DNA from 4 places in the Streptomyces sp. PKA51 genome. Region 3 is predicted to be linked to each of the others. Evidence: riboswitches for the same ligand, from Rfam matches in the RefSeq annotation. Region 3 holds a riboswitch; each other region holds the start of a gene.
The links. A riboswitch is a leader RNA that binds a small molecule or an ion and turns the genes downstream of it on or off. The one in region 3 is predicted to bind cyclic di-AMP.
Positions count from the first base shown of each region.

Region 1 (7,333 bases), on a different contig from region 3:
TGCACCAGCCGCACGCCGTCCGGCGGGCCGGGCGCCGCGGCCGACGGGGAGAAGACGTCCAGGTCGGTGCCCAGCGGCACCCGGTGCAGCACCGGTGCGCCGATGCGGGCGAACTCGGCGCAGGAGAAGGCCGACAGGCTCACCACGATGTCGAACGTCCGCACGAGTCGGCGGTTCCAGGCGTCCGCCGCGGGACGGAGCGGTACCCACGCCGGCAGCCAGGGGGCCAGGATCGCGTCCAGCCGCTCGTGGGACAGCAGCACCGACCGTACGCCCCGCCGCCGGGCCCAGGCGGCCGCGCTCACGAGGGTGAGCTTGTCCGAGACCTCGAGCGTGTCCGGCGCCAGGCGGTCGAGCAGGCGGTGCAGGGCGGGCGTGGGCAGGGCGATGCGGTAGCCGCCGCTCACGGGCAGGCCCGGCAGGGTGTACCGCAGTCCCGTCGCGTCGCGTGCGCAGGAGGCCCGCCGCCCCGGCACGACGAGCACCCGCTCGTGGCCCGCCGCGGCGTAGCCGTGCCCGAGCGCGTCGAGCGTGGTGCGCATGCCGCCCGACTGCGGGCCGTAGAAGTTGGCGAGCTGCACGATTCTCATGCCGTTGCCCGCCTGCGGACCGCCACCAGTTCGGCGTACGTCAGGGGCTCCGCCCCCGCGGCCAGCGCGGCGTCGATCGCCGCCAGGGCGCTCTCGCGCAGTCCGGGCCGGGCCAGGTCGGCCGGGTGCAGGGCGATGCGGAAGGACCGGCCCCGGCGGGCCCACCGGCAGGCCGCCCGCGGCAGGAGGCGGGCCGCCGCGTGTTCGCCGAGGCCGCCGGGGCGGTGGCTCAGGGCGGGCAGGGGGTGCCGCCGGCCGGTGCGCAGGTCGTGCACGGCCAGGTGGGTGGTGGTGTAGGAGAGGCCCGAGGCGCGCAGGGCGGCCATGGTGCCGGGGGAGGCGAACCAGCCGGGCGGGGTGAAGCCCTCGGGGTGGATTCCGGCGCGGGCCAGTTCGGCCCGGCCGCGCGCGAGGCGGTCGGCGGCCTGGTGCGCGTCGAGCGCGCAGAACTCGGCGCAGCCGCGGGCCAGGAGCCGGTTCACAAGGCGCCGGCGGCGGGGGCCGCCGGGCACGGCCCGGTGCGTGAAGCCGTGCTGGGCGAGCTCGTGCCCGCGCCGCGCGGCGGCGAGCAGCCACCGGACGAGGGCGGGGTCGTCGGCCAGCGGCACCCCGCGCCACGCGCCCGGTACGAGCAGCAGGGTCGCCGGTACGTCGCGGCATTCCAGCTCGGCCACCCACTCGCGGGTCCGGGAGAAGCTCCAGGGGGCGACGTCGTGCACCGAGACCACGAATTGCGCTGTCACACCGTCCAGCATCCCCCAGCGGTGCGCACGGCCGGTGGACGTGCGGTGAACCGGACCCGCCGTGGCATCCGCCGTCGGGCGGTGTTGCACACTGTGCCCAACGACTTGTCATGTTCAGTTGTGGGAGGGAGACATCATGCGTCTGGCGGACGCCCCGGGTGCGCAGGAGGAGATCCGCATCGACGCGGCTCCGGCCGTCGTGTGGAAGCTCGTGACGGACATCGGCCTGCCCGCCCGCCTGAGCACCGAGCTGCAGAGCACGGCCTGGCTGGACGGTGCCACCGGTGTGGAGCCGGGCGCGCGTTTCGAGGGGTTCAACCGCCACCCGTACGCGGGGGAGTGGCGGACCGTCTCCCACGTGGTCGGGCTGGTCACCGAGCGGCTGTTCAGCTGGGCGGTCACCGACCCCGACGGCCGCTACGGCGGTGGCGAGGCCGACCCGGCCCACCCCATGGCCACCTGGAAGTTCGAACTGGAGCCCGACGGTCCGGAGGGGGCGGCCACCCTGCTGCGCCAGTCGGTGCGCATCGGCCCCGCGCCCTCGGGGATCAGCGTGGCCATCGCCCGGATGCCCGACCGCGAGGAGGAGCTCGTGGCCATGCGGCTGGAGGAGTTCAAGGCGGGCATGCGGGCCACGCTGGAGGGTGTCAAGCGGCTCGCCGAGGAAGGGGCGTAGGCGCCGGCCCCGGAGCACGGTATCCGGGTGGCGGTCCGGCCAGCCTGGCGGCGAATCGGCCGGTCGTCGATCAGGGTGATCCCATGACGACGATCAAGGCGATCTCCTTCAGCTCGTACGGACCGGCCGACGTCCTGCGGCCGGTCGAGGTGCCGCTGCCCGTCCCCGGGCCGGGGCAGGTCCGCATCGCGGTGCGCTGCGCCGGCGTCAACCCGCTCGACCACAAGCTGCGCAGCGGCGCCATGGCGGACACCTTCCCCCTGGAGCTGCCGCACGTCCCCGGGGTGGAGGCGTCCGGCCTGGTCGAGGCGGTGGGGGAGGGCGTGACGCAGGTGCGGGCGGGCGACGCCGTGTTCGGTCGCACGGTGACCGGTGCCTACGCCGAGCAGGCACTGGCCCGGGAGGACCAGGTCGTGGTCAAGCCCGTCTCGCTCGCCTGGGAGGAGGCGGCCGCCCTGCCGGTGGCCGCCGAGACGGCCCGGCGGGTGATGGAGCTGCTGGAGCTCGGCGACGGCGAGACGCTGCTCGTCCACGGTGCCGCCGGGGGCGTGGGCACCCTGGCCGTGCAGTTCGCCCGGGCCCGCGGGGTGCGGGTCATCGGCACGGCGAGCGAGTCCAACCACGCCTACCTGCGGGGTCTCGGCGCGATCCCGGTGACGTACGGGCAGGGGCTCGCCGAGCGGGTGCGCGAGGCGGCCGCCCCCGGCCGGGTGGACGCGGCGCTGGACGCCGTCGGCAAGGGCGACGCCGTGTGGGTGTCCGTCGAGGTGACCGGCGGCGCCGACCGGGTGGTGTCGATCGCCGATGCCGAGGGCGCCCGGCTGCACGGGGCCCGCTTCAGCTCGGGTGGCCGCGAGGTGCGGCCGGTGCCCGCCCTGAGCGAGGCGCTCGCCTTGCACGAGGCGGGTCTGCTGCAGCTGCCCGTCCACCGGGTCTACCGCCTGGAGGAGGCGGCCGACGCGCACCGGGAGAGCGAGCACGGCCACCTCACCGGCAAGATCGTCCTCGCCGTCGCCTGACGGCGGCCGGCGAGGACGAGGGTGTGCGGGGTCAGCCCACGCGGCCGTACCAGACGCTGCCGGTCCAGATGCGCTCCTTGCGCACGGTGGTACCCGGCTTGGGGGCGTGCCAGATCGTGTTGTTACCCGCGTAGATGCCGACGTGGTAGACGTTGCTGCCCGAGTGGAAGAACACCAGGTCGCCCGGTGTGCGGGAGCCGGCGGAGATGTGCCGGGTGCGGTTGTACTGGTCGGCGGCGGTGCGCGGCAGGCTCTTGCCCGCCTTCTTGAACGAGTACAGGGTCAGGCCCGAGCAGTCGAAGCGGTTGGGGCCGGTGGCGCCCCACTGGTAGGGGGAGCCGGCCTTGCCGGCCGCGACCCTCAGGGCCTGCTCGCCGGTGGTCGCCGCGGAGGCGCCGGGGGCGAGGCCGGGAACGAGGACCGATGCCGCCATGGTGGCGGCGGTCAGGGCCGACGCGGTGGCGGCCCGGGAAACGAGTGCAGGTATGCGAGGCAACGCAGACATGCCACAGCCCTTCGGCATCCGCCTGCGAAAGATGACCTGTCGGGTTCGGGCTGCGAAGTTGCCCGGCCAGTGTGTGGCTTCACCCCAAGGACCACCGCGTTCGTGGTCCGTACCGCTTGGGTCTCCCGCTCCTGCCGATCGAGGAATCGATTCCTCACCCGGTGCGGCGGCAGGACTCGGCGTTCCGCCCGGGTGGCCCGCCTCGGTGACGGGATCTTGTGTTCGACGAGAGATCCTGCACTATCCATCGCCCGGATTCCGTACCAGAAGCGGCATCTGTGAACTTCTTCACTTCGGGCGAAACGGTGCAACCATCACCCGTCAACACCGCCTGTCCTGCGGCGGAAGGCGGGCTACCGCGGGTAGCCCGACGGCCCGTCAGCACGGCTCGCGCGAGGCGTCCAGCTCCAGCTTCTTGCGCATCGAACTCAGGCCCAGCCGCTTGGCCTCACCGCAGAACTTCTCCGTCGGCAGGTCGTATTCGACGTGGAAGACCGCTTTGTTCTGCTTGATGAAGGGCGTCAGTTTTTCGCACTCCTTGTACTGTGCGCACTGCTCGTTCACCGCGAAGTCGAAGTCGCCCACCAGCGCGGGAATCTGCTCCAGGTCGTTCTTCAGCCCCACCGCGAGCCCGCGCTCGTGCGCCAGCCGCGCCAGCATCCGGTTGAACGCCAGCTGGTCGGCGGCCGTCAGCGGAAAGCCCGTGCCATTGCGGAAACCCTCCGTCAGATCCGGCTCGACCGCGTCGAAGCCCTTCTGCCGGCACATGTCCATGCGGGCCGCCATGAGCGGCCGCAGCTCGTCCAGACGGCGGATGTCCAGCCACTTCTCGCCGTCCCAGCCCTTGTTCTTGCGACCCAGCAGCCCCTTGGGGAACGCGTTCTTGTCCGGCCGGAAGTCCTCCCACGCACCGGCGTTGATGTAGCAGATCACCTTCCGGCCGCGGGCGTGCAGCGCCGCCACGGTGGCCGCCGTGTTCTCGAAACCGTCGATGTCGTAGACGGGCACGTCGACGGCGGTGTCGTCCTTGTCGAGTTTGCCGCCCAGCTGCCACTGCCAGGCCGTGCCCGGGCGCGGCTGCCAGCGGTCACCGGGCCGCCCCGAGGGGGCCGGCGCGGTGACCGTCGGCCGCCCGTCCGGCTCGTCGTCCCCGTCCTCCTCCGGCGCCGACGAGCAGCTCGCCAGCACCAGCAGCAGCACACCCAGCAGCCCGGCCCGTAGGCGCCGGTCCTTCACCGCGTCCCTCCCCGTTCGTGTTCCCATGTCTCCTGTGCACCGGCCGGCGCCGGGGCGCTGCGCCACGGGTTCGCGCCCGTGCCCGGTACGGCGCAGTGCACGCCCGCGCCGCGGAGGGCGGCCGTGCGGGCCACCTCGTGCGCCCGCCCCTCGGGCACCGCGTGCACCAAGTGGCAGAACCGCTCCGGCGGATGGTCGGCCGTCCAGGCCGGCACCCGCGCCCGGCGGTAGTCCTCCCACGTCCCCTCGAAGGTCACCAGCACGTCGGCCAGCTCCGCGTACCCGGGGTCCGGGTGCGTGCCCGGGTTGAGCACGGCCCTGCGGGCGCCCAGCACCCGCGCGGCCAGCACCAGCCGGCGGTAACGGGGCAGGTGGGCGGCATGCACCGGCACCTGGTCGAGGAAGACGCCGTCCACCTCGTACCACCGGCGGTGCCGGCGCACGTCGGCGACCACGGCGCGGGTGCGCCGCCGACCGTAGGCGGTGTCGACGTACCCCAGCAGCGCGACGCCCGCGGCGCGCAGCCGTCCGGCCGCCGCACGGAAGGCCGGATCCGGCCGGTCGCCGGGACCGTCGGCCGCGTTGAGCACCACCGCGTGCAGCCGAGGGGCCTCGTGCAGCAGGGCCTCCCACGCCTGCGGCCCCTCGGCGGGATGGACGTAGAGCGGGACCAGCAGCCGACCGGACGTCACCGGACGTATTCCTCGGGCCGGTCGCGGACCTCGGCCCACAGATCCGTCAGGGACTCCTCCAGCGAGCGGCGCGGCGTCCACCCCAGGCTGCGGGTGACGGCGGTGGTGTCGGCCTGCTGCCAGGGCACGGCGGCCGAGCGCGGCGAGCCGTCGCCCTGCTCGTCGACGCGCTCGCCCACGGGCCCGGTGAAGCCGCCCGCCCGCAGCAGCCCCTCGGCGACGTCCCGTACGAGGCGGGCCGTGCCGCTGCCGACGTTGAGGACGGCGGGCAGCGGCCGGGGCGCGGTCGCGGCCCGGGCGACGGCCTCCGCGACGTCCCGTACGTCCACGAAGTCGCGGTACGCCGACAGGTCGCCCGTCTTCACCCGGCCGTCGGGGCCCGCCGCGCGCAGCGCGCCGGCCAGCCGGCCGGGCAGGGAGGCGGCCGGGGCGCCGGGGCCGACGGGGTTGAAGACCCGCAGCACCACCGCGTCCAGACCGGATCCGGTCACCGCGAGGGTGCCGGCGAGCTTGCTCGCACCGTACAGCCCACTCGGGCGCGCCGGGCCGGCCTCGGCCGCCGGCCGGTGGCCGTCGGCCGGACCGTACTCGGCCGCCGAGCCCAGGTGCACCAGCCGCGCGTCGGGGGCCGCCGCGTGCAGGGCCTCGCACAGCAGCGCGGGGCCGCGGGCGTTGACGCCGGTGAGGGTCAGGGCGCTGCCGCCCACCGCCCCGGCGCAGTTGACGACGGCGTCGGGGGCCGCGCCGCGCAGCGCGGAGATCAGTCGGTCCGGGCATGTGGCCGAGAGGTCGAGGGGAAGGGCGGCGCGCGGGGAGCGGCCGCCCTCGAGCACCAGCGCGCCCGGCAGGGCGCGCAGGCGCTCGGCGACGTGCCGGCCCAGGAAGCCGGTCGCGCCGAGGAGAAGGATGCGCACGGGCCGGTCACGCTCCCTTGATCAGCATGTCGCGGCGGACGGCGAACTCCGCGTTCGCCCGGTCGTAGTCGTCCGGCCGGCCGATGTCCAGCCAGTAGCCGTCGAAATCATAGGCGCGCGGCGGGGTGCCGGCCTCCAGCAGGTCCAGGACCAGCTCGTCGAAGCCCAGCGGCAGGCCGGGCGTGTAGCGGCCGAGCGCCTCGCGGCTGACGCCGTAGACGCCCATGGAGACCCGGTAGTCCATGCTGGGCTTCTCGGTGAAGGCCACGACCCGGTCGTCCTCCGTGGTCAGCACCCCGAAGTCGATGCTGACCCGGCGCGGATAGGTGGCGATGGTCAGCGGGGCCCCGGAGGCGGTGTGGTCGCGCAGCACGTCGCCGAAGTCGAGGTCGGTCAGGACGTCCCCGTTCATCACCAGGAACCGCTCGGGCAGCCGGTCGGCCATGGTCAGCAGCGGGCCCATGGTGCCCAGCGGGCTCTCCTCGGTGGTGTAGTCCACGCGCATGCCCCACTGCGAACCGTCGCCCACATAGGCGCGGATGATGTGCCCGAGGTGGCCGATGGCCAGGGTGCAGCTGGTGAACCCGGCGCCCGCCAGCTGGCGCATGACGATTTCGAGGATGGCGTGCCGGTCGCCGATGGGCACCAGGGGCTTGGGCAGTGCGGTGGTGTACGGGCGGAGCCGGACGCCCTTGCCTCCGGCGAGGATGACTGCGTGCATGTCGGTGCCGTTCCTCTCTTGTGCCGCCCTGCGGGCGGCACATGGTTGTGGTGCGGCGTGGGTGGGCCGAGAACGTCAGACGTTGTAGATGCCGGTCTTGTAACGGGAGAGGTTGGCCGGATCGCGGAAGAAGGCGATGGTCTGCGCGAGCCCCTGCTCCAGGGTGTGCGCCGGCGCCCAGCCGGTGGCGGCCCGCAGCCGGGAGGAGTCGCAGACCAGGCGCATCACCTCGGAGGC
Region 1 covers NZ_BAAJPZ010000001.1:381,288-388,620, forward strand. Annotated here, with positions in the region: gene AC27L3_RS01445 (glycosyltransferase) at 1-590, opposite strand, end outside; gene AC27L3_RS01450 (DUF2334 domain-containing protein) at 587-1,333, opposite strand; gene AC27L3_RS01455 (SRPBCC family protein) at 1,470-2,009, shown strand; gene AC27L3_RS01460 (NADP-dependent oxidoreductase) at 2,102-3,028, shown strand; gene AC27L3_RS01465 (C40 family peptidase) at 3,060-3,533, opposite strand; cyclic di-AMP (ydaO/yuaA leader) riboswitch at 3,537-3,692, opposite strand; gene AC27L3_RS01470 (endo alpha-1,4 polygalactosaminidase) at 3,912-4,796, opposite strand; gene AC27L3_RS01475 (spherulation-specific family 4 protein) at 4,766-5,461, opposite strand; gene AC27L3_RS01480 (NAD-dependent epimerase/dehydratase family protein) at 5,458-6,375, opposite strand; gene AC27L3_RS01485 (sugar phosphate nucleotidyltransferase) at 6,383-7,096, opposite strand; gene AC27L3_RS01490 (SDR family NAD(P)-dependent oxidoreductase) at 7,172-7,333, opposite strand, start outside.
Region 1: another riboswitch for cyclic di-AMP. It lies ahead of AC27L3_RS01465 (C40 family peptidase); the one in region 3 lies ahead of AC27L3_RS22405 (transglycosylase family protein).

Region 2 (7,333 bases), on a different contig from region 3:
CATCAGCGTGTCGAGGTCGGCGCCCGGGTGCCGGATCAGGTGCCGGGCGGCGGCGATCACCTCGCCGAGGTTGTGCGGGGGCATGTTCGTCGCCATGCCGACCGCGATCCCGGACGAGCCGTTGACCAGCAGGTTCGGATAGGCGGCGGGCAGGGCCACCGGCTCGCGCTCGCTGCCGTCGTAGTTCGGGGAGAAGTCGACGGTGTCCTCGTCGATCGACTCCGTCATCAGCGACGTCGGCGCCGCCATGCGCGCCTCGGTGTACCGCATGGCCGCCGGCGGGTCGTCGTTGCCGAGCGAGCCGAAGTTGCCGTGGCCGTCGACCAGCGGCAGCCGCATCGAGAACGGCTGGGCCATGCGCACCAGCGCGTCGTAGATGGACGCATCACCGTGCGGGTGCAGCTTGCCCATCACCTCGCCGACGACGCGGGCGGACTTCACGTGCGAACGGTCGGGCCGCAGGCCCATCTCGTTCATCTGGAACAGGATCCGGCGCTGGACGGGCTTGAGGCCGTCGCGGGCGTCGGGCAGGGCGCGCGAGTAGATGACGGAGTAGGCGTACTCGAGGAAGGAGCCCTGCATCTCGTCGACGACGTCGATGTCGAGGATCCGCTCCTCGAACTCTTCCGGCGGCGGGGTCTTCGTGCTGCGGCGGGCCATCGCGGCTGCGGCTCCTTCGATCGATTGCCGGGGCTGATCTGACGCGGACCATTGTGGACCGCTCCACCGACAACGCCGACCGCGACCCGGCCGCCACGCCTCACCACCCGTGCAGGGGACCCCTGGGCGCCCGGGGAACTTCGCCGGAAGCCTGCGCGGTTGCATACAGTGACAGCACTGTTCAATCACGCGAGTCGTCGCGAGGCACCGCGAGATCTCAAGAGATCGAAGGGACGTACATGCCCATGGGTCACACGGCCACGCAACAGGCCGGTTCCGGCGGCCTGACAGCGACCGAGCACCGGCTGGCCAACGGCCTGAGGGTGGTGCTCTCCGAAGATCACCTCACCCCCGTGGCGGCCGTCTGCCTCTGGTACGACGTCGGCTCCCGCCACGAGGTGCAGGGCCGCACCGGTCTCGCCCACCTCTTCGAGCACCTGATGTTCCAGGGCTCCGCACAGGTCAAGGGCAACGGCCACTTCGAGCTGGTGCAGGGCGCCGGCGGGTCGCTCAACGGCACGACCAGCTTCGAGCGCACCAACTACTTCGAGACGATGCCCGCCCACCAGGTCGAGCTGGCCCTATGGCTGGAGGCCGACCGGATGGGCTCGCTGCTGGCCGCCCTCGACGAGGAGTCGATGGAGAACCAGCGCGACGTCGTCAAGAACGAGCGCCGCCAGCGCTACGACAACGTGCCCTACGGCACCGCGTTCGAGAAGCTGACGGCCATGGCCTACCCCGAGGGCCACCCGTACCACCACACGCCCATCGGCTCCATGGCCGACCTCGACGCCGCCTCCCTGGAGGACGCGCGGGCCTTCTTCCGCACCTACTACGCGCCGGGCAACGCCGTGCTGTCCGTCGTCGGCGACATCGACCCGGAGCAGACCCTCGCCTGGATCGAGAAGTACTTCGGCTCCATCCCCGCGCACAACGGCAAACAGCCCCCGCGCGACGGCGCCCTGCCGGAGAACATCGGCCGCGAGCTGCGCGAGGTCGTCCGCGAGGAGGTGCCCTCGCGCGCCCTGATGGCCGCCTACCGCCTGCCGCACGACGGCACCCGCGAGGCGGACGCGGCCGACGTGGCGCTGACGATCCTCGGCGGCGGCGAGTCCTCCCGCCTGCACAACCGCCTGGTGCGCCACGACCGCAGCGCCGTCGCCGCCGGCTTCGGCCTGCTGCGCCTGGCCGGGGCGCCCTCGCTGGGCTGGCTGGACGTCAAGGCGTCCGGCGGCGTGGAGGTGGCCGACATCGAGGCCGCCGTCGACGAGGAGCTCACCCGCTTCGCCGCCGAGGGCCCCACCCCCGAGGAGATGGAGCGCGCCCAGGCCCAGCTGGAGCGCGAGTGGCTGGACCGGCTCGCCACCGTCAGCGGCCGGGCGGACGAGCTGTGCCGCTTCGCCACGCTCTTCGGCGACCCGCAGCTGGCGCTCACCGCCGTCCAGCGCGTCCTGGAGGTGACCCCGCAGGAGGTGCAGCAGATCGCCAAGGCCCGCCTGCACCGCGACAACCGTGCCGTGCTCGTCTACGAGCCCACGCCGCAGACCGCGCCCACGGTCGACGAGGACACCATCAAGAACGCCACCGAGATCGAAGAAGAGGAGACGGCCCAGTGAGCGACGCCGTAGCCGCGAGCACGACGGACACCGCCGGCCCCTCGATGGTGTTCCACCCCCAGCCCCGGCCGGGCCTGCCCACCCCCTGGGCCTTCCCGGCCCCCGAGCGCGGGCAGCTGCCCAACGGCCTGACCGTGCTGCGCTGCCACCGCCCCGGGCAGCAGGTCATCGCCGTCGAGATCGTCCTGGACGTCCCGCTGGCCGCCGAGCCCGAGGGTCTGGACGGCGTCGCCACGATCATGGCCCGGGCCTTCTCCGAGGGCACCGACAAGCTCAGCGCCGAGGAGTTCGCCGCGGAGCTGGAGCGCTGCGGGGCCACCCTCGACGCCCACGCCGACCACCCGGGCGTACGGCTGTCCCTGGAGGTGCCGGCCTCCCGGCTGCCCAAGGCGCTGGGCCTGCTGGCCGACGCCCTGCGCGCCCCGGCCTTCCCCGACGGCGAGATCGAGCGCCTGGTGCGCAACCGCCTCGACGAGATCCCGCACGAGCTGGCCAACCCCGCCCGCCGGGCGGCCATGGCGCTGGCCGCCGAGCTGTTCCCGGCCGACGTGCGGATGTCCCGGCCGCGCCAGGGCAGCCAGGAGACGGTCGAGCGCATCGACGCCACCGCCGTGCGCGCCTTCTACGAGGCCCATGTGCGGCCCGCCGCGGCCACCGCGGTGGTCGTCGGCGACTTCACCGGCACCGACCTCGACCACGTCCTGGAGCAGTCGCTGGGCGCGTGGACGGGCGCGCCGGCGCAGCGGCGCGCCCCGCAGCCCGTCACGGCCGACGACACCGGCCGCGTCGTCATCGTCGACCGTCCCGGTGCGGTGCAGACCCAGCTGCTGATCGGGCGCACCGGCCCCGACCGGCACGACCGCGTCTGGCCGGCCCAGGTGCTCGGCACGTACTGCCTGGGCGGCACCCTCACCTCGCGGCTGGACCGCGTCCTGCGCGAGGAGAAGGGCTACACCTACGGCGTGCGCTCCTTCGGGCAGGTGCTGCTGTCCTCGCCCGAGGGCACCGGCGTCTCCCTGCTCGCCATCAGCGGCTCCGTCGACACCCCCAACACCGGTCCCGCCCTGGAGGACCTGTGGACGGTGCTGCGCACGCTGGCCGCCGAGGGGCTGACGGACCAGGAGCGCGACGTCGCCGTGCAGAACCTGGTGGGGGTGGCCCCGCTGAAGTACGAGACGGCGGCCGCCGTCGCCGGCACGCTCGCCGACCAGGTCGAGCAGTTCCTGCCGGACGACTTCCAGGGACACCTGTACGAACGCCTCGCGCAGACCGGCACGGTGGAGGCCACCGCCGCCGTCGTGAGCGCCTTCCCGGCGGACCGGCTGGTGACGGTGCTCGTCGGTGACGCGGCGCAGATCGCCGAACCCGTGAAGGCGCTGGGCATCGGCCCGGTGACGGTGATCTCCGCCTGACGGAGCATCAGTTCGACTGAGGTGGCGCGTGGGTCCGAGGGGACCCACGCGCCACCTTTATGTCCACTTTCAGGCGGTGGTTGCGTGTTGGTCGTGTGGCGTACGTCATAAAAACCCACTTCTGTTTGCCGATCGAATCTGACGGCGATTAGCGTCAGCTCGGCAGTCCGTCAGATCGGAGCCGCAAACCGCGGTCCCGGGCAGCCATCGCCGAGTCCCACGCGGCCCCCAGGGTCGCAGGGAGCCGGGGACCCAAAGTCCCCTGGGGTGAATCGGTTCCCTTTCACGAGGGGACCGTAGGAGACCTTCCTGCTCCGAACCCGTCAGCTAACCCGGTAGGCGAGAAGGAAGGAAAGGATCAGCGACAGCCATGTCGTTCACCCGTCCCACCGGGAAGCACCGTCGTCCGAGCCGCGCCGTGCGCGTGGGCGCCAACGTCGCGGGCATCGCCACGCTGACCGCCGCCGGTGTGGTCGCCGGTGTCGCCGCCCCGGCCTTCGCCGCCTCCGACGACTCCCAGCGCCCCGAGGACACCGGCCTGACGCAGGCCGTCGTCATCGGTGACGTCATGGCCGGCAACGTCGACGCCCAGGCCGAGACCCAGCGCGGCGTCGCCGACGAGGCCAACGCCCGTCAGCAGGCCGAGGCCAACGCCAAGAAGCTGGCCGCCGAGGCCAAGCAGCGCGCCGAGGAGGCCCAGCGCAAGCTCGACGAGGAGCGCGCCGCCAAGGAGCGTGCCGCCCGCGACGCCGAGCGCAAGCGCCTGGGGACGTTCGTCAGCCCGCTCGACAGCTCCTACGTCTCCACGTCCTACAAGGCCTCCAGCGGCCTGTGGTCCTCCGGCAGCCACACCGGCATCGACTTCCACGCCGAGACCGGCACCTCGGTGCACGCGGTCGGCATGGGCACGATCGTCGAGGCCGGCTGGGGCGGCGCCTACGGCAACAACGTCGTGATCCAGATGGCCGACGGCACGTACACGCAGTACGCCCACCTGTCGTCCATCGACGTCTCGGTCGGCCAGTCGGTCACCCCGGGCCAGCAGATCGGCCTGTCCGGCGCCACCGGCAACGTCACCGGCCCGCACCTGCACTTCGAGGCCCGCACGGCCCCGACCTACGGCTCCGACATCGACCCGATCGCCTACCTGGCCTCGCACGGCGTCAACGTCTGACGCCCCCGCGCACGGCGCGAGCACGGCCCCGGCCCCTGCGGCCGGGGCCTTCGTGCACCGTACCGGCTGGCCGAAAGGCGTCCGTGCGGCAGGAGGCACCATCGGAAATGCCCGGCCGGCTCGCATAGAGTCGCTGAGTGGGCGTCAGGCGACGGGGCACATCCGGAGGTACAGCGATGAGAGACCGTTCGTGAACGGCGACGGCGCCGGCACGGTGACCGTCCCCGGACCCGCCGGCGGCGGAGCCCGGGACGGCGTCCGCCGGCTGTCCGCGCACGCCGTGTGCGCCGCCATCCGCGACGACATCGTCGCGGGCGTCCACCCGCCCGGCAGCAGGCTCGTCGAGGAACTCCTCGCCCGCCGCTACGGCGTCTCCCGGGTCCCCGTGCGCGAGGCCCTGCGCACCCTCGCCTCCGAGGGGTTCGTCACCACCCGCCGCCACGCGGGCGCCTGCGTGGCCGAGCCCAGCGAGCGCGAGGCCGCCGACCTGCTGGACGTTCGCGCCCTGCTGGAGCCGCTGGGAGCCGCGCGGGCCGCCCAGCGGCGCACCGAGGCGCACCTGAAGGTGCTGCGCGGGCTGGTCCGGCTGGGCCGCGACCGGGCCCGTACGGACCGGGTGGGGGAGCTGTGCCGGCTCGGCGACTGGTTCGACGAGACCCTCGCCCAGGCCTCCGGCAGCCCCAGCCTCGCCGCGCTCCTCACCCAGCTGCGCCGCAAGATCGCCTGGGTGTACGTGCCGGTGCCGCCGGCGCGCCCGCTGGAGGCGTGGGAGACCTGCGGGGCGCTGGTGGACGCGGTGGCCCGCGGCGACGCCGAGCGGGCGCGGGAGCTCGCCACCCGCCGCGCCGGGCGGCCGCCCGGAGAATTCCGCCTGCGGCCGGCGCGGCAGTCCGCGGACGCCACGGGCGTCCCCTCCTAGGGTCTGTCCGGCGGATCTTCGTCGCGCCCGCAGACAGGGTGCCGTGCTCCGCCCGGACCGCGGGGCGGTGCGTCGGCTGCGGGCCGTCAGCGGCTGATCGCGCCCACGCGGCGGCAGCCGCAGATCGACACCGCCCCGCGCCCCTTACGGGGGCGCCGGCAACACGAAGGGGCCGCGGCGGCCGCGGCAGCGGGCCACCGCGGCCCCGCCGCGGAAGGTCTCGGTCGGTCCGATCCGTGGATCAGACGGTCTCCGGAAGCTCCTCGAGCCCCTCGGCGACCAGCTTGGCCAGGCGGTCGAGCGCGGCCTCGGCACCCTCGGCCTCGGTGGCCAGGACGATCTCCTCGCCACCCTGGGCGCCCAGGCCCAGCACGGCGAGCATGGACGCGGCGTTGACGGGGTTGCCGTCCGCCTTGGCGATCGTCACGGGGACGCCGGCGGCGGTCGCCGCACGGACGAAGATCGACGCGGGCCGGGCGTGCAGGCCCTCGGCCCAGCCGACGTTGACGCGGCGCTCAACCATGGTGTTGCCCTTCGAGTCGACAGTGGTTGTCTAGACCATTGTGGCACGGGGTCCACGGTGCCCCGGCCCGGCCGCCCGGCTGCGCCGTCCGGCTCGTGGACACGGGCCCCTCCGGCCCGGGCCGGCTGTCGGCGGGCGGCCTTACCCTGGCCCCATGCAGACGCCGCCCGAGCACGCGTACCCGGCCCACTGGGAGGCGGACGTCGTGCTGCGCGACGGCGGCATCGCCCAGATCCGCCCCATTGCGCCCGACGACGCGCAGCGCCTGGTGAGCTTCTACGAGCAGGTCTCGGACGAGTCCAAGTACTACCGCTTCTTCGCGCCCTACCCGCGCCTGTCCGACCGGGACGTGCACCGCTTCACCCACCACGACTACGTCGACCGGGTCGGTCTCGCGGCGACCGTCGCGGGGGAGTTCATCGCCACCGTCCGCTACGACCGCGTCGACGCCCGCGGCCTGCGCGCGGCCGCCCCCGCCGACGAGGCCGAGGTGGCCTTCCTCGTCCAGGACGCCCACCAGGGCCGCGGCGTGGCCTCCGCCCTCCTCGAACACATCGCGGCCGTCGCCCGCGAGCGCGCCATCCGCCGCTTCACGGCCGAGGTGCTGCCCGCCAACACCAAGATGATCAAGGTGTTCACGGACGCGGGCTACACCCAGAAGCGCAGCTTCGAGGACGGCGTCGTCCGCCTCCAGCTCGACCTGGAGCCCACCGACGCCTCCCTCGCCGTCCAGCGCGCCCGCGAGCAGCGGGCCGAGGCCCGCTCCGTCCAGCGCCTGCTCGCCCCCCGCTCGGTCGCCGTCGTCGGCGCCGGCCGCGAGGCCGGCGGCATGGGCCGCACCGTCCTGCGCAACGTGCTGGCCGGCGGCTTCGCCGGGCGCGTCCACGCCGTCAACCACGCCTTCCCGCACGAGCTCACCCGCCTCGAACCCGAGGGCGTCCCCGCCCACCGCTCCGTCACGCACATCCCCGACCCCGTCGACCTCGCCGTCGTCGCCGTGCCCGCCGCCCACGTGCCCGACGTCGTCGC
Region 2 covers NZ_BAAJPZ010000015.1:58,689-66,021, reverse strand. Annotated here, with positions in the region: gene AC27L3_RS21665 (DNA gyrase/topoisomerase IV subunit A) at 1-660, opposite strand, end outside; gene AC27L3_RS21660 (M16 family metallopeptidase) at 906-2,276, shown strand; gene AC27L3_RS21655 (M16 family metallopeptidase) at 2,321-3,688, shown strand; cyclic di-AMP (ydaO/yuaA leader) riboswitch at 3,887-4,045, shown strand; gene AC27L3_RS21650 (M23 family metallopeptidase) at 4,059-4,862, shown strand; gene AC27L3_RS21645 (GntR family transcriptional regulator) at 5,077-5,781, shown strand; gene AC27L3_RS21640 (HPr family phosphocarrier protein) at 6,023-6,304, opposite strand; gene AC27L3_RS21635 (bifunctional acetate--CoA ligase family protein/GNAT family N-acetyltransferase) at 6,459-7,333, shown strand, end outside.
Region 2: another riboswitch for cyclic di-AMP. It lies ahead of AC27L3_RS21650 (M23 family metallopeptidase); the one in region 3 lies ahead of AC27L3_RS22405 (transglycosylase family protein).

Region 3 (7,333 bases):
CTGACCACCAGCCACCGGGTCGCGCCCGGCCTGCTGTCCTGGCCGGCCTGGCGGACGCTGCGGGAGGCCGACCGCGTGCTGTGCGCCGACGCCGCCCACCCCCAGCTGCCGTACCTGCGCGAGGCCGGCGTGGACGTCGAGCACGCCGCGCCCACCGCCCGCGAGCTGGTCGACTACTGCACCGACGGCTCGCGCACCGCCGTCGTGCTCACCTCCGCCGAGGGCGAGAGCGCCCTGACCGACGGCCTGGCCCGGCTGGCCGGCTCCGGCCGCGAGAGCATGCCCGCCCTGGAGCTGCTCCCCGGCTCCTACGACCTGCCCGGTGCCCGGCTGCTGGACCTGGTGCAGGTCATGGACCGCATCCGGCTCGCCTGCCCGTGGACGGGCATCCGCACCCACGAGGACCTGGCGAAGTACGGGCTGGAGGAGATGTACGAGCTCCTGGAGGCGATCGAGACCGGCGACCGGCAGTCGCTGCGCGAGGAGCTGGGCGACGTGCTGCTGCAGGTCGTCTTCCACGCCCGCATCGCCCAGGACGACCCCGACGAGCCGTTCTCCGTCGACGACGTCGCCGGCGGGATCGTCGACAAGCTCATCCACCGCCACCCGCACGTCTTCGGCGACGCCGACGCCGCCACCCCCGAGGACGTCAAGGCGCACTGGATGCGCACCAAGGCCGCCGAGAAGCGGCGCGAGTCCGTCACCGAGGGCGTGCCGCTGGGCCAGCCGGCCCTCGCCCTGGCCGCCAAGCTCGCCTCCCGCGCCCGCGCCGAGGGCCTGGACGTGGCCCTGCCGTCCGGCGACGGCGTGGGCTACGAACTGCTGGCGCTGGCCGTACGGGCCGAGGCGGCCGGCGTCGAGCCGGAGACCGCGCTGCGGGCCGCGGCCCGGGCGTACCGGGACGCGATCCTCGCCGCCGAGCGGGCGGCGGGGCGGTAGCGGCCTCGCTCACCCGTTCGGCTCAGTCGCAGTCTTGTCCGGGCGGCGGCCGGGTACCCGACATCCATGCGCACTGAGCAGATCGATCTCGCCCTCCCGCCCTGGGTCGGCGGCGCCGCCCCCTTTCTCGTGGGGCTGTGCGTCGGCGCCCTGCTGATCCTCGCGTTCTTCTTCGGGCAGCGGTGGCGGGACCGCGAGCCCCCGCCGCCCGCCCACCCGCAGCGCCGCCAGGGTTCCTGGCAGACGCCGCAGGAGCACACGCGCGGCCCCGAGTCCCCCGACCACGGGCCCGGCCACAACGACGACGAGGAGAACGCCCTGGGGTACGTCGTCGAGCACCGCGAGAGCGACCAGCTGCAGTCCGAGGCCGACGGCGAGCGCGTCCTGCCGCACGAGATCCACAATCCGGGCAGCCACCCGGAGGAGCTCTCCGACGAGCGCCGCAAGTGGAAGCCGGGCAGCAGCGGCTCCTTCGGCAGCGGCGGCGCGGGCAGCCACTAAGCGCCCCGAAGGGGCGCGGGGCAGTGCCCGATCTACGGCTGCCGCCGCGTGGGCGCGATCAGCCACCGCCGGCCTGCAGCCGACGCACCGCCTCGGGGCCCGGGCGCGGCACTTCGGCTGCGGGCGCGTCGTGGCTGATCGCGCAGTTCCCCGCGCCCCTTCGGGGCGCCGCACCCGTTAGCGTCGGGGGCGTGCACGAGAATCCCACGCCCCCTGCCCCGAAGCTCTTCACCTGGGAGTTCGCCAGCGATCCGTACCCGGCGTACGCCTGGCTGCGCGAGCACGCGCCCGTCCACCGGACGGAGCTGCCCAGCGGGGTGGAGGCGTGGCTGGTCACGCGGTACGCCGACGCCCGGCAGGCGCTCGCCGACCAGCGGCTGTCGAAGAACCCCGTGCACCACTCCGAGCAGGCCCACGGCAAGGGCAAGGTCGGGATCCCCGGCGAGCGCAGCGCCAACCTGATGACGCACCTGCTCAACATCGACCCGCCGGACCACACCCGGCTGCGCCGCCTGGTCTCCAAGGCGTTCACCCCGCGCCGGGTCGCCGAGTTCGCGCCCCGGGTGCAGGAGCTCACCGACCGGCTCATCGACGGCTTCTGCGAGAAGGGCGCGGCGGACCTCATCCACGAGTTCGCCTTCCCGCTGCCCATCTACGCCATCTGCGACATGCTCGGCGTCCCGCCGGAGGACCAGGACGACTTCCGCGACTGGGCCGGAATGATGATCCGGCACGGGGGCGGGCCGCGCGGCGGGGTGGCGCGCTCGGTGAAGAAGATGCGCACCTATCTCGCGGAACTGATCCACCGGAAGCGGGAGGATCTCGGCGACGACCTCATCTCGGGACTGATCAGGGCGAGCGACCACGGCGAGCACCTCACCGAGAACGAGGCCGCCGCCATGGCCTTCATTCTTCTTTTCGCCGGTTTCGAAACAACTGTGAACCTGATCGGTAACGGAACCTACGCGCTGCTGCGCCACCCGCAACAGCGCGAGCGCCTGCAGCGCGCCCTCGCCGAGGGGGATGCGTCGCTGCTCGCCACGGGGGTCGAGGAACTGCTGCGCTACGACGGGCCCGTAGAGCTCGCGACCTGGCGTTTCGCCACCCGGGACCTGGTCCTCGGCGGGCAGCGGATCGCCGAGGGCGACCCCGTCCTGGTGGTGCTGGCGGCCGCCGACCGCGACCCCGAACGGTTCGCCGATCCCGACGTCCTGGACCTCTCCCGGCGCGACAACCAGCACTTGGGCTACGGACACGGCATCCATTACTGTCTCGGCGCACCGCTCGCCCGCCTCGAAGGGCAGACCGCGCTCGCCACCCTGCTGCGCCGGCTGCCCGACCTGCGGCTCGCCGCCGAACCGGACGACCTGCGCTGGCGCGGCGGCCTGATCATGCGCGGCCTGCGCACGCTGCCCGTGGAATTCACGGCGCGTCCGCCCGCGCAGGCCCTCGCATGCCCTTAGCACATGACGTCCGGTCACCTCGCGGTTATCGCAGCGTGACCTCCGCTACACCGGGTTGTGACTCTTGGGGGCCGTCGCTATGTTCGACGACCATCCGAAGCCGCCTACCCGAGAGGCCCGAACATGCGCTCCGGCACTGGTAGACATCGCCGTCCCCGTCAGGTCCCCGCCATCGTGCTCGCGGCGGGGGTGACCGGAGCCAGCGTCGCCATGCCGCTGCTGGCCGCCACCAGCGCCACCGCGGCCGACGCGGGCACCTGGGACAAGGTCGCCCAGTGCGAGAGCGGGGGGATGTGGAGTGCCAACCAGGGCAACGGCTTCTTCGGCGGCCTGCAGATCACCCAGGAGATGTGGGAGCAGCACGGCGGCATCTCGTACGCGCCCCGGCCCGACCTCGCCAGCCGCTCGCAGCAGATCGCCATCGCCGAGAGCATCCTCAAGTCGCAGGGCCCCGGCCCGTGGACGAGCTGCGGCGAGGGCGCGGGCCTCGCCCGCAGCGAGCGGGCGCCCGAGGTGGACCCGGGCACCAAGGCCACCCCGCCGCCGGCCGCGGAGACCGGCCGGACGCCGGAGCGCCACGCCACTCCCGCGCCGGAGCACGGCTCTCCCGCTCCGGACGCCTCCCGTGCCCCCGATGCCACCCCCGCGCCCTCCGGCACGCCGTCCGGGTCGCCGTCGACGTCGCCGTCCGGGCTGCCCACGCCCGCGCCCGGCCGGTCCGGTGCGCCGTCCGGGGCAACCCCGGACGCCTCGCGCACGCCGGATGCCGGTGGCACCCCGTCAGGTTCCGCGAGCGGCACGCCGGACGCCGGGCAGGGCAAGCACCGCAAGGAGCCCGGCACCGACCTCCCGTCGGCCCCGGCCGACGGCTCCGCCGGCCCGTCGAGTGCGCCCGGAGCCGACGGCGCGTCCGCCGGGGACGCCGGCGCGGCGGAGGGTTCGGGGCGCCACCGCGCGACCCCGAACGGTCCGGACGACGGCGCACAGCGACCCTCGCGCGGGGGCGATTCCCGGCCGGGCATCCCGGCCGCAAACGACTACACCGTGCAGCCGGGTGACAACCTGTCAGTGATCGCCCAGGAGCATGCGGTCTCCGGCGGCTGGCAGACGCTGTATCAGAAGAACGAAAAAGTTGTCGGAACTGATCCGGACCTTATCCTCCCTGGTCAGCGCCTGGATATCCGTCAATAGCCATGCGGAAAGGGCCGAATGTCCGTTCCAGTCGAAAGTGAGACATGGGTCTCTTCGACTCGGCGGCGGAGAGCGTCCGTCCGATTTGCGTCTACCCAGGGCCACCTGCGGAAACGTCAGGTTTCCCGCGGTAACCGAAGACGGCCTTGGCTGAAAAGTGGGGTTTGAACCCGCAGGCCGCCTGTGCTTACCGTCTTCACCGCTCGCCACCGCGAGCACCACGGTCGCCACGCCGAATCCTGCCGGCGGCCGGGGGAGTCGTCGCGCAAGCGCCGTAGGCAGGAGCGGGGGAACCAAGGTAGGTGCCGGACGGACCGGCGGTCGCCAGACCGCAGGGACGGACGGCTTGGGGTGAAGCCCGGTGCTCGCACCGGGCCGGGCAGTCTCACAGCCCGAACCCGACAGCTCACCTCGTAGGCGTCGGTGAGGAAAACGACTTATGTCCAAGGGCAAGCACCGTCGTCCGTCCAAGGCCGTCCGAATCGTCACGCTCGCCGGCGTCACCGGCGCCGCGGTCGCCGCCCCGCTGATGGTCGCGACCTCCGCCAACGCCGCCTCCGTCTCGACCTGGGACAAGGTCGCCCAGTGCGAGTCCAGCGGCAACTGGCACATCAACACCGGCAACGGCTACTACGGCGGCCTGCAGTTCTCGAACGACTCCTGGAAGGCCGCGGGCGGCACCAAGTACGCCCCGCGCGCCGACCTCGCCACCAAGGCCCAGCAGATCGCCACCGCCGAGCGTCTGCTGGCCATGCAGGGCCCGGGCGCCTGGGGCTGCGCCGGCGCGGGCAACCTGACCTCCGGCGGCGCCAAGGCCGACGTCGACACCTCCGACGACGACTCCGGCTCCGCCCCCGCGAAGAAGACCCGCAAGTCCACCTCCGCCGAGGGGGCCTACTCCTCCAAGAGCCACGCCGACCGCAGCGAGCGCCACAGCGCTCCGAAGAAGGTCACGCGGGACTCGGACGCCGACGACGCGGCCGCGGAGGCCAGGAAGACCGCGCCGCGCGAGGTCAAGCAGGGCACCGGCGAGTACAAGGTCAAGGAGGGCGACACCCTCGGGACCATCGCCGACGCCCAGAAGGTGCGCGGTGGCTGGGCGAAGCTCTACGACCTCAACAAGGACGTCATCGACAACGCCGATCTGATCTTCCCCGGTCAGCAGCTGCACCTGCGCTGACCGGAGCCGGTCGAAAGGTGCCGGGCGGTCCCGTGGCCGCCCGGCCGCCGGGACCGGCCGCCCGACGACCGGCCGTACGACCGCCCCGTTCCGCTGCGCTTCCCCCCGAGCCGCACCGGAGCGGGGCTTCGCCGTTCGGGCCGCCGTGCTGGCCGTGCCGGCCGGGTCCCGTCGACTGTCCGTTGAGCGAACATACTGGGTTTTCATCCCGTGATATCGGCATTTGTGCCAATTTTCGGCCCGTGGCCCGGTCCAGCGCGGGGAGAGCCCGTGGGGCCCGTTAGGCTCGGGGTGCAGAACTCCAGACACACACGAAGGAGACCCTCGTGCCGTCCATCGACGTCGTCGTAGCTCGCGAGATCCTCGACTCGCGAGGCAACCCCACGGTCGAGGTCGAGGTCGGCCTCGACGACGGCTCCACGGGCCGTGCCGCCGTGCCGTCCGGCGCCTCCACCGGCGCCTTCGAGGCCATCGAGCTCCGTGACGGCGACCCGGACCGCTACCTCGGCAAGGGTGTCGAGAAGGCCGTCCTCGCCGTGATCGAGCAGATCGGCCCGGAGCTGGTCGGCTACGACGCCACCGAGCAGCGCCTGATCGACCAGGCCATGTTCGACCTGGACGCCACCGACAACAAGGGCTCGCTCGGCGCCAACGCCATCCTCGGCGTCTCCCTGGCCGTCGCGCACGCCGCCTCCGAGGCGTCCGACCTGCCCCTCTTCCGCTACCTCGGCGGCCCGAACGCGCACCTGCTGCCCGTTCCGATGATGAACATCCTCAACGGCGGCTCGCACGCCGACTCCAACGTGGACATCCAGGAGTTCATGATCGCGCCGATCGGCGCGGAGTCCTTCTCCGAGGCCCTGCGCTGGGGCACCGAGGTCTACCACACCCTCAAGAAGGTCCTGAAGGGCCGCGGCCTGTCCACCGGCCTGGGCGACGAGGGCGGCTTCGCCCCGAACCTGGGCTCCAACCGCGAGGCCCTCGACCTCATCCTCGAGGCCATCAAGGAGGCCGGCTACACCCCCGGCCAGGACATCGCGCTCGCCCTGGACGTCGCCGCCTCCGAGTTCTACAAGGACGGCGTCTACACGTTCGAGGGCCAGGACCGCACCGCGGCCCAGATGACCGACTACTACGCCGAGCTCGTCGAGGCGTACCCGCTGGTCTCCATCGAGGACCCGCTGTTCGAGGACGACTGGGACGGCTGGAAGACCATCACCGACAAGCTCGGCGACAAGGTCCAGCTCGTCGGTGACGACCTGTTCGTCACCAACCCCGAGCGCCTCGCCCGCGGCATCGAGGAGGGCACCGCCAACGCCCTGCTGGTCAAGGTCAACCAGATCGGCTCGCTGACCGAGACCCTCGACGCCGTCGAGCTGGCCCAGCGCAACGGCTTCAAGTGCATGATGTCCCACCGCTCCGGCGAGACCGAGGACGTCACCATCGCCGACCTGGCCGTCGCCACCAACTGCGGCCAGATCAAGACCGGCGCCCCGGCCCGCTCCGAGCGCGTCGCCAAGTACAACCAGCTGCTGCGCATCGAGGAGATCCTCGACGACGCCGCGGTGTACGCCGGCCGCAGCGCCTTCCCGCGGTTTCGCTCTGCGAACTAAGGACACAGCAAGGGCTGAGCGCCCGGGCTCGGGCCTTCGCGCTTGAGCCTTAACGGCTGAGCTCTCGCCAGTCTCCGTACGTCCCCGGCCGCGGTCCCGTACCGTGTCCGGGGACGTACGTTCGTAGCGGACCGACAGGGGAGGCGACGTGGGCGCGGACCGGTTCTCCACCGCGACCAGGCTCAAGGCGCTCGGTACGGCGCTGGTGCAGGGGCCCGCCGCGGCCCGGACGTACCGCGCACGCCAGCCGCGCCGCTCCCGGCTCACCGGCCGGGCGGCCCTGCTGGCGCTCGTCGTCTGCTCGCTGGTGGTGGCCCTGGCCTACCCGATGCGGCAGTGGGTGACCCAGCGCTCCGACATCGCCGACCAGCGCCGCCGCACCGAACACGCGCGCGAGCAGGTCAAACGGCTGCAGGACGAGAAGGCCCGGCTGGAGGACCCGGCCT
Region 3 covers NZ_BAAJPZ010000016.1:80,644-87,976, reverse strand. Annotated here, with positions in the region: gene AC27L3_RS22425 (nucleoside triphosphate pyrophosphohydrolase) at 1-939, shown strand, start outside; gene AC27L3_RS22420 (DUF6479 family protein) at 1,006-1,440, shown strand; gene AC27L3_RS22415 (cytochrome P450 family protein) at 1,632-2,903, shown strand; gene AC27L3_RS22410 (transglycosylase family protein) at 3,093-4,094, shown strand; cyclic di-AMP (ydaO/yuaA leader) riboswitch at 4,355-4,529, shown strand; gene AC27L3_RS22405 (transglycosylase family protein) at 4,534-5,274, shown strand; gene eno (phosphopyruvate hydratase) at 5,601-6,887, shown strand; gene AC27L3_RS22395 (FtsB family cell division protein) at 7,036-7,333, shown strand, end outside.

Region 4 (7,333 bases), on a different contig from region 3:
CCAGGTGCAGATGAGGACCGGTGACATTGCCGGTCGCACCGACACGGCCGATGACCGTGCCGGGGCCTACCTTGCCGGAGGTGATCACCATCGACGACAGGTGGCAGTACCAGACCTCCGTGCCGTCACCGAGGGTCAGCACGACGCGATAGCCGTACGCGCCCGCCCAGCCGGCCTGCGTGACCGTACCCCCGCTCACGGCCCGCACCGGAGTGCCGGTCGGGGCGGCGAAGTCCTCGCCGGTGTGGTGATGCGAGGACCACATGGCCCCGGCCCGCCCGAAACCGGCGGTGAGGGTGTAGGAGGTGAGGGGCAGGGTGAAGGAGCCGCCACCGGCGTGGGGCTGCGCCTGGGGGGCACGGTGCTGCGCCTGAGGGGCGCGGTGCTGCTGGGGCGCCCGGTGGGCCTGCGGGGCGGCGTGCGCCTGCGGCGCCCGGTGGGCCTGCGGGGCGGAGTGCGCCTGCGGGGCGTGGTGGGCCTGCGGGGCGGCGTGCGGAGCCTTGTGGGTCTGCTGGCTCTGATGCGTCTGGTGACTGTGCTGGGCCTGGTGACTGTGCTGGGCCTGGTGCGGCGCCGGCGCCGCATGGGCGGGCGCTGCCGCCGCTGCCTCGTGCACCGCCGCCGCGCGGGCTGCCGCCGCCCGGGCCGCGGCAGCGGCCTTGGCCTCGGCTTCCGCCACTGCCGCCTGCTGCGCGGCCATCGCCTGGTGCCGTTGCGCCGCCGCGCGGGCCTCGGCCGCCTGCACGGCCGCTTCCGCCGCCTCCTGCTGGTGGTCGGCCTGCTGCATGATGCGTGCCCGCAGCACCTCGCCCGCGTCGGCGACGTCCTCGCCGAACGCCGTTGCGGGCGCATTCCGCCCCGGGTCGGGCACGGATATGGGGGCCGCCGGGCGGTCCTGCGCGCTGGCCATGCCGCCGGCACCCACTGCCGCGATCATGCCCACGCCGAGGACGGCACCGCTGCGGGCCATCGTGCCGCCGCGCTGCTTGGCGGCGCGGTGCCGGCCGCGCTCGAGCGGCGTCGCCGGGAGCGCGTCGCCGGGGTCGGTGGCGACGGGACCGGTGGCGCCGGGATCGTAGGGCGGGGCGTAAGCCGGGACGATCGGAGGGTCGTACGCGGTGTAGGAACCGTCGTCGGCACCGTGCCTGTTGGACGCCACCGGGGCGCACTCCTTTCCTTCCCACTCGCCTACCGGGTTAGCTGTCGGGTTCGGAGCAGGAAGGTCTCCTACGGGCCGGTGCGCGGCCCGATTCACCCCAAAGGGATGGTTCCCCGGTTCCGTTCACGGGATTCGGCGAAGGCGCGCGGCACCGCCTCTTGCGGCGGTATCCAGGACCGCGCTGCGTTATCGAACGTTAATAGACATCGCGACCGGATTCCAAGCCGAACGGGTGAATCCACAGGCGTGTTGACGCTCCGATTTTCTGACGGAGCGTCAATTGTTATGCGCGCTCCCCCGCGGGCCGGCGGCGCCGGGCCGGACGGGTGCGGCCGCGCCCGGGACGGCGCTGCGACTGCTCCTGCCGGGGCTGCTCCGGCCGGGACTGCTCCTGCCGGGGCGCGGGCACCGCGATCGTCACCGGGACACCGCTCGGCTCGCGGGCGCCGGTGATCCGGACGAGCTCGGCGTCCTGCGGGCGCACGTCGGCCGTCTCCGGGGCGATGCGCGCGGTCGCCATCATCTGCCGCATGTCGCGCCGCTCCTCGGGCAGGACCAGCGTGACGACGGTGCCCGCCTCGCCGGCCCGGGCCGTACGGCCGCCGCGGTGCAGGTAGTCCTTGTGGTCGACGGGCGGGTCGATGTTGACGACGAGGTCGAGCCCGTCGATGTGGATGCCGCGCGCCGCCACGTTCGTGGCGATCAGCGCCGTCACCTGCTCGGTGCGGAACTGCTCCAGCACGCGGTTGCGCTGCGGCTGGCTCTTGCCGCCGTGCAGCGCCGCGGCGCGCACGCCCTGCGCCAGCAGGCGCTTGACCAGCCGGTCGGCGCCCCGCTTGGTGTCCACGAACATGATCACGCGGCCTTCGCGGGCCGCGATCCGGGTGACCACGTCCCGCTTGGCCTCCACGTCGGCGACGTGCAGCAGGTGGTGCTCCATGGTGACCACCGCACCCGCCGAGGGGTCGACGGAGTGGGTGACGGGGTCGGTCAGGAAGCGGCGCACGAGCCGGTCGACGTTGCGGTCCAGCGTCGCGGAGAACAGCATCCGCTGACCACCCGGGGCGACCTGGTCGAGCAGGCGGGTGACCTGGGGAAGGAAGCCCATGTCGGCCATCTGGTCCGCCTCGTCCAGGACGGTGACGGTCACGTCGCCCAGGGCGCAGTCGCCGCGCTGGAGCAGGTCGGCGAGCCGACCCGGCGTCGCGACCATGACCTCGGCGCCACGGCCGAGGGCCTGCGCCTGCCGACCGATGGACAGCCCACCGACGACGGTGACCGTACGCAGGTCCAGGGCGGCCGCATAAGGGGCGAGGGAATCGGTGACCTGCTGCGCGAGCTCGCGGGTGGGCACCAGCACCAGCGCCAGCGGCCGGCCCGGCTGGGCCCGCCGGCCCGCGGTACGGGCCAGGAGCGCCAGCCCGAAGGCGAGGGTCTTGCCGGAACCGGTACGCCCACGGCCGAGGACGTCACGTCCGGCGAGGGAGTTCGGCAGGGTCGCGGCCTGAATGGGGAAGGGCTCGGTGACGCCCTCGCGGGTCAGCGTCTTCAGCAGGGCGGCCGGCATGTCGAGGTCGGCGAAGGAGGCGACGGGCGGCAGCGCCGGCGTCGTGGCCTCGGGCACCTCGAAATCGGCGGCCGGCTCGACGACGGCAGCGGCACCCCGCACGGGGCCGCCGGCGCGACGCCGGGCGGAACGGCTCTCGCCGCCGGAGCGGCTGCCGCCGCGGGTACGGGTGCCGGGGCGGCTGTCGCCGCCGGAACGGGTGCCGCCGGAACGGCTGCCGCCGCCGGAACGGGCCTCGCCCGCGGAACGGGCGTCCCCACCGGAGCGGGCACTGCCGCCGGAACGGGTCTCTCCGCCATTGCGGCCGTTGCCGCCGGTCCGGGCGTCGTCAGTGGCGCGGGGGCTGCCGCCGGTCCGGGCATCGCTGCCGGTCCGGACGCTGCCGCCGGAGCGCGCGTCCCTGCCGGTCCGGGCGTCGCCACCGGAGCGGGCGCCACGACCGGAACGGGCACCGCCACCGGAACCGGCGTTACCGCCGGAGCGGGCGTTGCCACTGGAACGGGCACCGCCACCGGAGCGGCTGTCGCCGCTCGTGCGGGCGCTGCCGGCGGAGCGGGCCTCGCCGGGGGTCCTGGCGTTGCCGGAGCGGGCTTCGCCACCGGAGCGGGCGGGGCGGGGGGCGGAGCGAGTCATGCGGGACCTTCCCTCGGTGGCGGCGGCGGGAGCCGGGCCCCCGGTGGACGACGCGACAATGGGGCCCGCACCCAGTGGTGCGGGCCCCATGGCGCGTACGCGCGTACGGTTTCGTCAGATGGTGACGATGTTCTCGGCCTGCAGGCCCTTCTGGCCCTGCGTGACCTCGAAGGACACCTTCTGGCCCTCGAGCAGCTCACGGAAGCCGTTGGAGGCGATGTTCGAGTAGTGGGCGAAGACGTCGGGGCCGCCGCCGTCCTGCTCGATGAAGCCGAAGCCCTTTTCCGAGTTGAACCACTTCACGGTGCCAGTAGCCATGTCTATCTCCTTAGTGATGGGGTGGCCCCCGACCGGAAAAAGACCGGCGAAAACAAAAATGCGCCTTCGGCTACATGGCCGAGGCGCACACGAGTTCCATGGGTACCACAACTGCAACTCGTACGAGCGTACCACGCCCTGTGCGCCTCGTGTGGATCTTGAAGAACGCTGCCCCCGGCCCGCGCTATAACTCGACGCCCTGGGCCCTGGCGTGCCGGTCGGCGGCGACTTCCGCCTCGGCCTCGTCGAGGTAGACCTCGCAGACCAGCCGCCCGTCCGCGGTCATGTTGTGCTCCAGCTCCCAGAGGCTGACCTCTCCCCCGCCTTCGAGCAGGAACGCGTGCTCGTAGAAGCGGCACCAGGTGGCGTCCTTGCCGGGTCCCCGGCGCCGGGGCTTGGTGATGAGGGCGATGTGGTGGCCGAGCGCCCCTTGGAGGAGTTCGCGCACCACCTCGCCGGGCCCGTCGGCGTTCTCGGCGCGGCGCAGCAGCCGGCGGGCGTGCTCGGGGGACGCCTCGGCGACGTACTCGCGGCGGGGCCGGCTGGGGCCCATGGCGAGCAGCAGTTCCTCGGCCAGCCAGGCCGGCAGTTCCTCGTCCTCGCTGCCCGGGCCGATGCCTCCGCCGCCGATGCGCTCGTGCACGCGGCGCTCGGCGGCGTCGAGGGCGGTGTCGTCGGTGTAGAGCTCGTACAGGAACCGCTCCTGCGGCCCGGTGTCGTGTTCGAGCTCGTACAGCACGAGGCTGCTGCCGTCGGCCAGCAGGAAGACGTGGCGGTAGGTGTTGCAGCGCAGGGGGCGCCCGCCGTCGTTGCGCTGGCGGTACGAGCGCAGCTCGGGCTGGTGCATCAGCGCGGTGCCCAGCCGCGCGAGGACGTGCTCGCCGATCTCGAAGCCGTTCTGGGCCCGCCTCAGCAGCTCCTGCACCTGCTCGGCGGGGCTCGCCTCGCGGCCGGCGGGGCGCTCCGGCTCGTCGCCGCCCCGCTGCTCGCCCTCGCCCCCGCCCTCGCGCGTCCTCGCCATGCCCCTCGACCTCCCGAGTCCCTCTCCCGCCACCGAGCCGGGTGCCGTCCGCCGTCCGTCGCAGGCTGCGCCGTCGCCGGTACGAGCGCCGTGCCGGCGCCCCTGCGCCGCTCGCGGGGGTCCGTGCGCTGCCTTCGCGCACTTACCGTAGCGGCGCGAACACGGCCGGCGGGCGGGGTTTTCCGCAAGTGGCCGTAGGGCGCCCTTACCGCACACGTTTCCTTCGAACGTCCGGCGCGGCGAACGGGCCTGGGGGCCGGCCGGCGGATCTTCGTCGCGGGGCGGCATGCGCGCCCCGTCAGGGGCGCGGGGAACTGCGCGACAAGCCACCGCGCGCCCGCAGACAGGGTGCCGGCTCCGCCCGGGCCTCGCCGGTGGCGCGTCCACTGCGGGCCGTCGGTGGCCGATCCCGCCCACGCGGCGGCAGCCGCAGATCGACACCGCCCGGCGCCCCTGACGGGGCACTGCTTGATCCGCCGGACACGCCCTAGAGGCCGGTCGGCAGGGGCCGGGCGCGGCCGGACAGGTACCAGCCGGCCGTTGCCGCGCACCACAGCAGGGCGCCGGCCGCCACGAAGGAGGCGCCGGGGGCGGCGTCGACGGCGAAGGGCAGCAGCAGCATTCCGGCCACGGACGCCGCGTGGGCGGCCATCTGGTCGACGGTCAGCAGCCGCAGCCGGGCGGGGGGCGGAAAGCGCGCCAGGTGGGCGCGGAAGGTGACGGTGCACACGGGGAAGAGCAGTCCGGTGACGATGCACAGGGCGACGACGGCGGCCATGCGGTCGGCGACGCCGAGTCCGGCGAGGGCGAGGCCGGAGACGGCCCAGGCGAAGCAGTAGGTGCCGAGCCAGTTCTGTTCGTCGGGCGGGCGGGTGGCGAGGGTGTTGCCGGTCAGGAGGTTGCCGGCGAGTCCGCCGGCCGCGGTGGCGGCGAGGGCGAGGCCGTAGCCGGCGGCGCCCTGGCCGAAGCGGGCGACGAGCAGCGGGGGCAGCCCGACGGTGGAGACGGCGGAGGCGAACAGGGCCACGGCGTGGACGGCGATGGCGGTGGCGGTGCGGCGCTGTTCGCGCAGCAGGCGCCGGGCGCGGACGGCCGGCAGGGGGCCGCGGGCGGCCGCGGCGCTCTTCCGGCGGGCCGTGCGCCGGCCCAGCCAGGCGAGCGCGGCGGCGGAGACGGCGAAGGTGAGGCCGTCGATGGCGAACAGCTGCACCTCGGAGACGAGCAGCAGCAGGGCGCCGGCGCTGCCCTGTCCCACGACGCCGGCGACTCGGGAGGTGAGGTCGAACAGGCAGCTGGCCTGGGCCACCTCGTCGGGGGTGACGAGCTGCGGTACGAGGGTGCCGAGGTTGGGGTCGAAGAGGGCGCCGAGGGTGCCGAGCATCAGGACGAGGCCGAGGGTGAGGGCGAAGCCGAAGGCGTCGGGGGACCACAGCACGGGCAGGGCGAGGGCCACGGCGGCGCGGGCGGTGTCCAGCCAGGCCAGTGAGCGCCAGCGGGAGAACCGTCCGACGACCGTGCCGGCCCCGCCCAGGGCGATGTAGGGCAGGGACTCGACGGCGGCGACCAGCCCCATCCGCGACGACGACCCCGTGGCCTCGTAGACCACCCACATCGCGGCGAGGGCGTAGAGCCGGTCGCCGAGGACGGAGAGGGTCATCGACAGCCACAGCACGCGGACGGAGCGGGAGCGCAGCAGACGCACATGCCTCACGGCGCTTACCTCCGGCAATTCCGGTCCGGGGCGGCACACCCTAGGGCGCGGGCGAGCGGGCATTACCGGCCTTCCGTCGCAGACCGGGGCGGGGTGTGGGCGTCGACCACCCGCAGGTGTGGCGGTGTTCGCACGGCGTCTCACGACGCGGACCCGCGCGGGGCGGTGACCGGGGCGGCGGGGCGGGCGTACGCGGTTCGGTCAGCGCCACTGGTCCATCCGGGGACGCGCCGCGCGCGACGATGGGGTGTGACGACATAGAGTGACGGCACAATTGCTCCGCGTATCTGCGGGACGCGAGGGATCGGCGGCCGCCGGCCTTCCTTGGTCCTGCTGAGATCAATCAGGAGGTTCCCAGTGGCGAAGGCGAAGTTCGAGCGGACAAAGCCCCACGTCAACATCGGCACCATCGGCCACATCGACCACGGCAAGACGACCCTGACCGCGGCGATCACCAAGGTGCTGCACGACGCCTATCCGGAGCTGAACGAGGTGTCGGCCTTCGAGAACATCGACAAGGCCCCGGAGGAGCGGCAACGCGGCATCACCATCTCCATCGCCCACGTGGAGTACCAGACCGAGGCGCGTCACTACGCCCACGTCGACTGCCCCGGTCACGCGGACTACATCAAGAACATGATCACCGGTGCCGCCCAGATGGACGGCGCCATTCTCGTCGTGGCCGCGACCGACGGCCCGATGCCGCAGACCAAGGAGCACGTCCTGCTCGCCCGCCAGGTCGGCGTCCCGTACATCGTCGTGGCGCTCAACAAGGCCGACATGGTGGACGACGAGGAGATCCTGGAGCTCGTCGAGCTGGAAGTGCGCGAGCTGCTGAGCGAGTACGAGTTCCCGGGTGACGAGGCCCCGGTCGTGAAGGTCTCGGCCCTGAAGGCGCTGGAGGGCGACCCGGAGTGGGGCAAG
Region 4 covers NZ_BAAJPZ010000004.1:24,892-32,224, forward strand. Annotated here, with positions in the region: gene AC27L3_RS07305 (M23 family metallopeptidase) at 1-1,159, opposite strand, end outside; cyclic di-AMP (ydaO/yuaA leader) riboswitch at 1,171-1,307, opposite strand; gene AC27L3_RS07310 (DEAD/DEAH box helicase) at 1,443-2,828, opposite strand; gene AC27L3_RS07315 (cold-shock protein) at 3,474-3,677, opposite strand; gene AC27L3_RS07320 (DUF6227 family protein) at 3,862-4,698, opposite strand; gene AC27L3_RS07325 (MFS transporter) at 5,186-6,409, opposite strand; gene tuf (elongation factor Tu) at 6,767-7,333, shown strand, end outside.
Region 4: another riboswitch for cyclic di-AMP. It lies ahead of AC27L3_RS07305 (M23 family metallopeptidase); the one in region 3 lies ahead of AC27L3_RS22405 (transglycosylase family protein).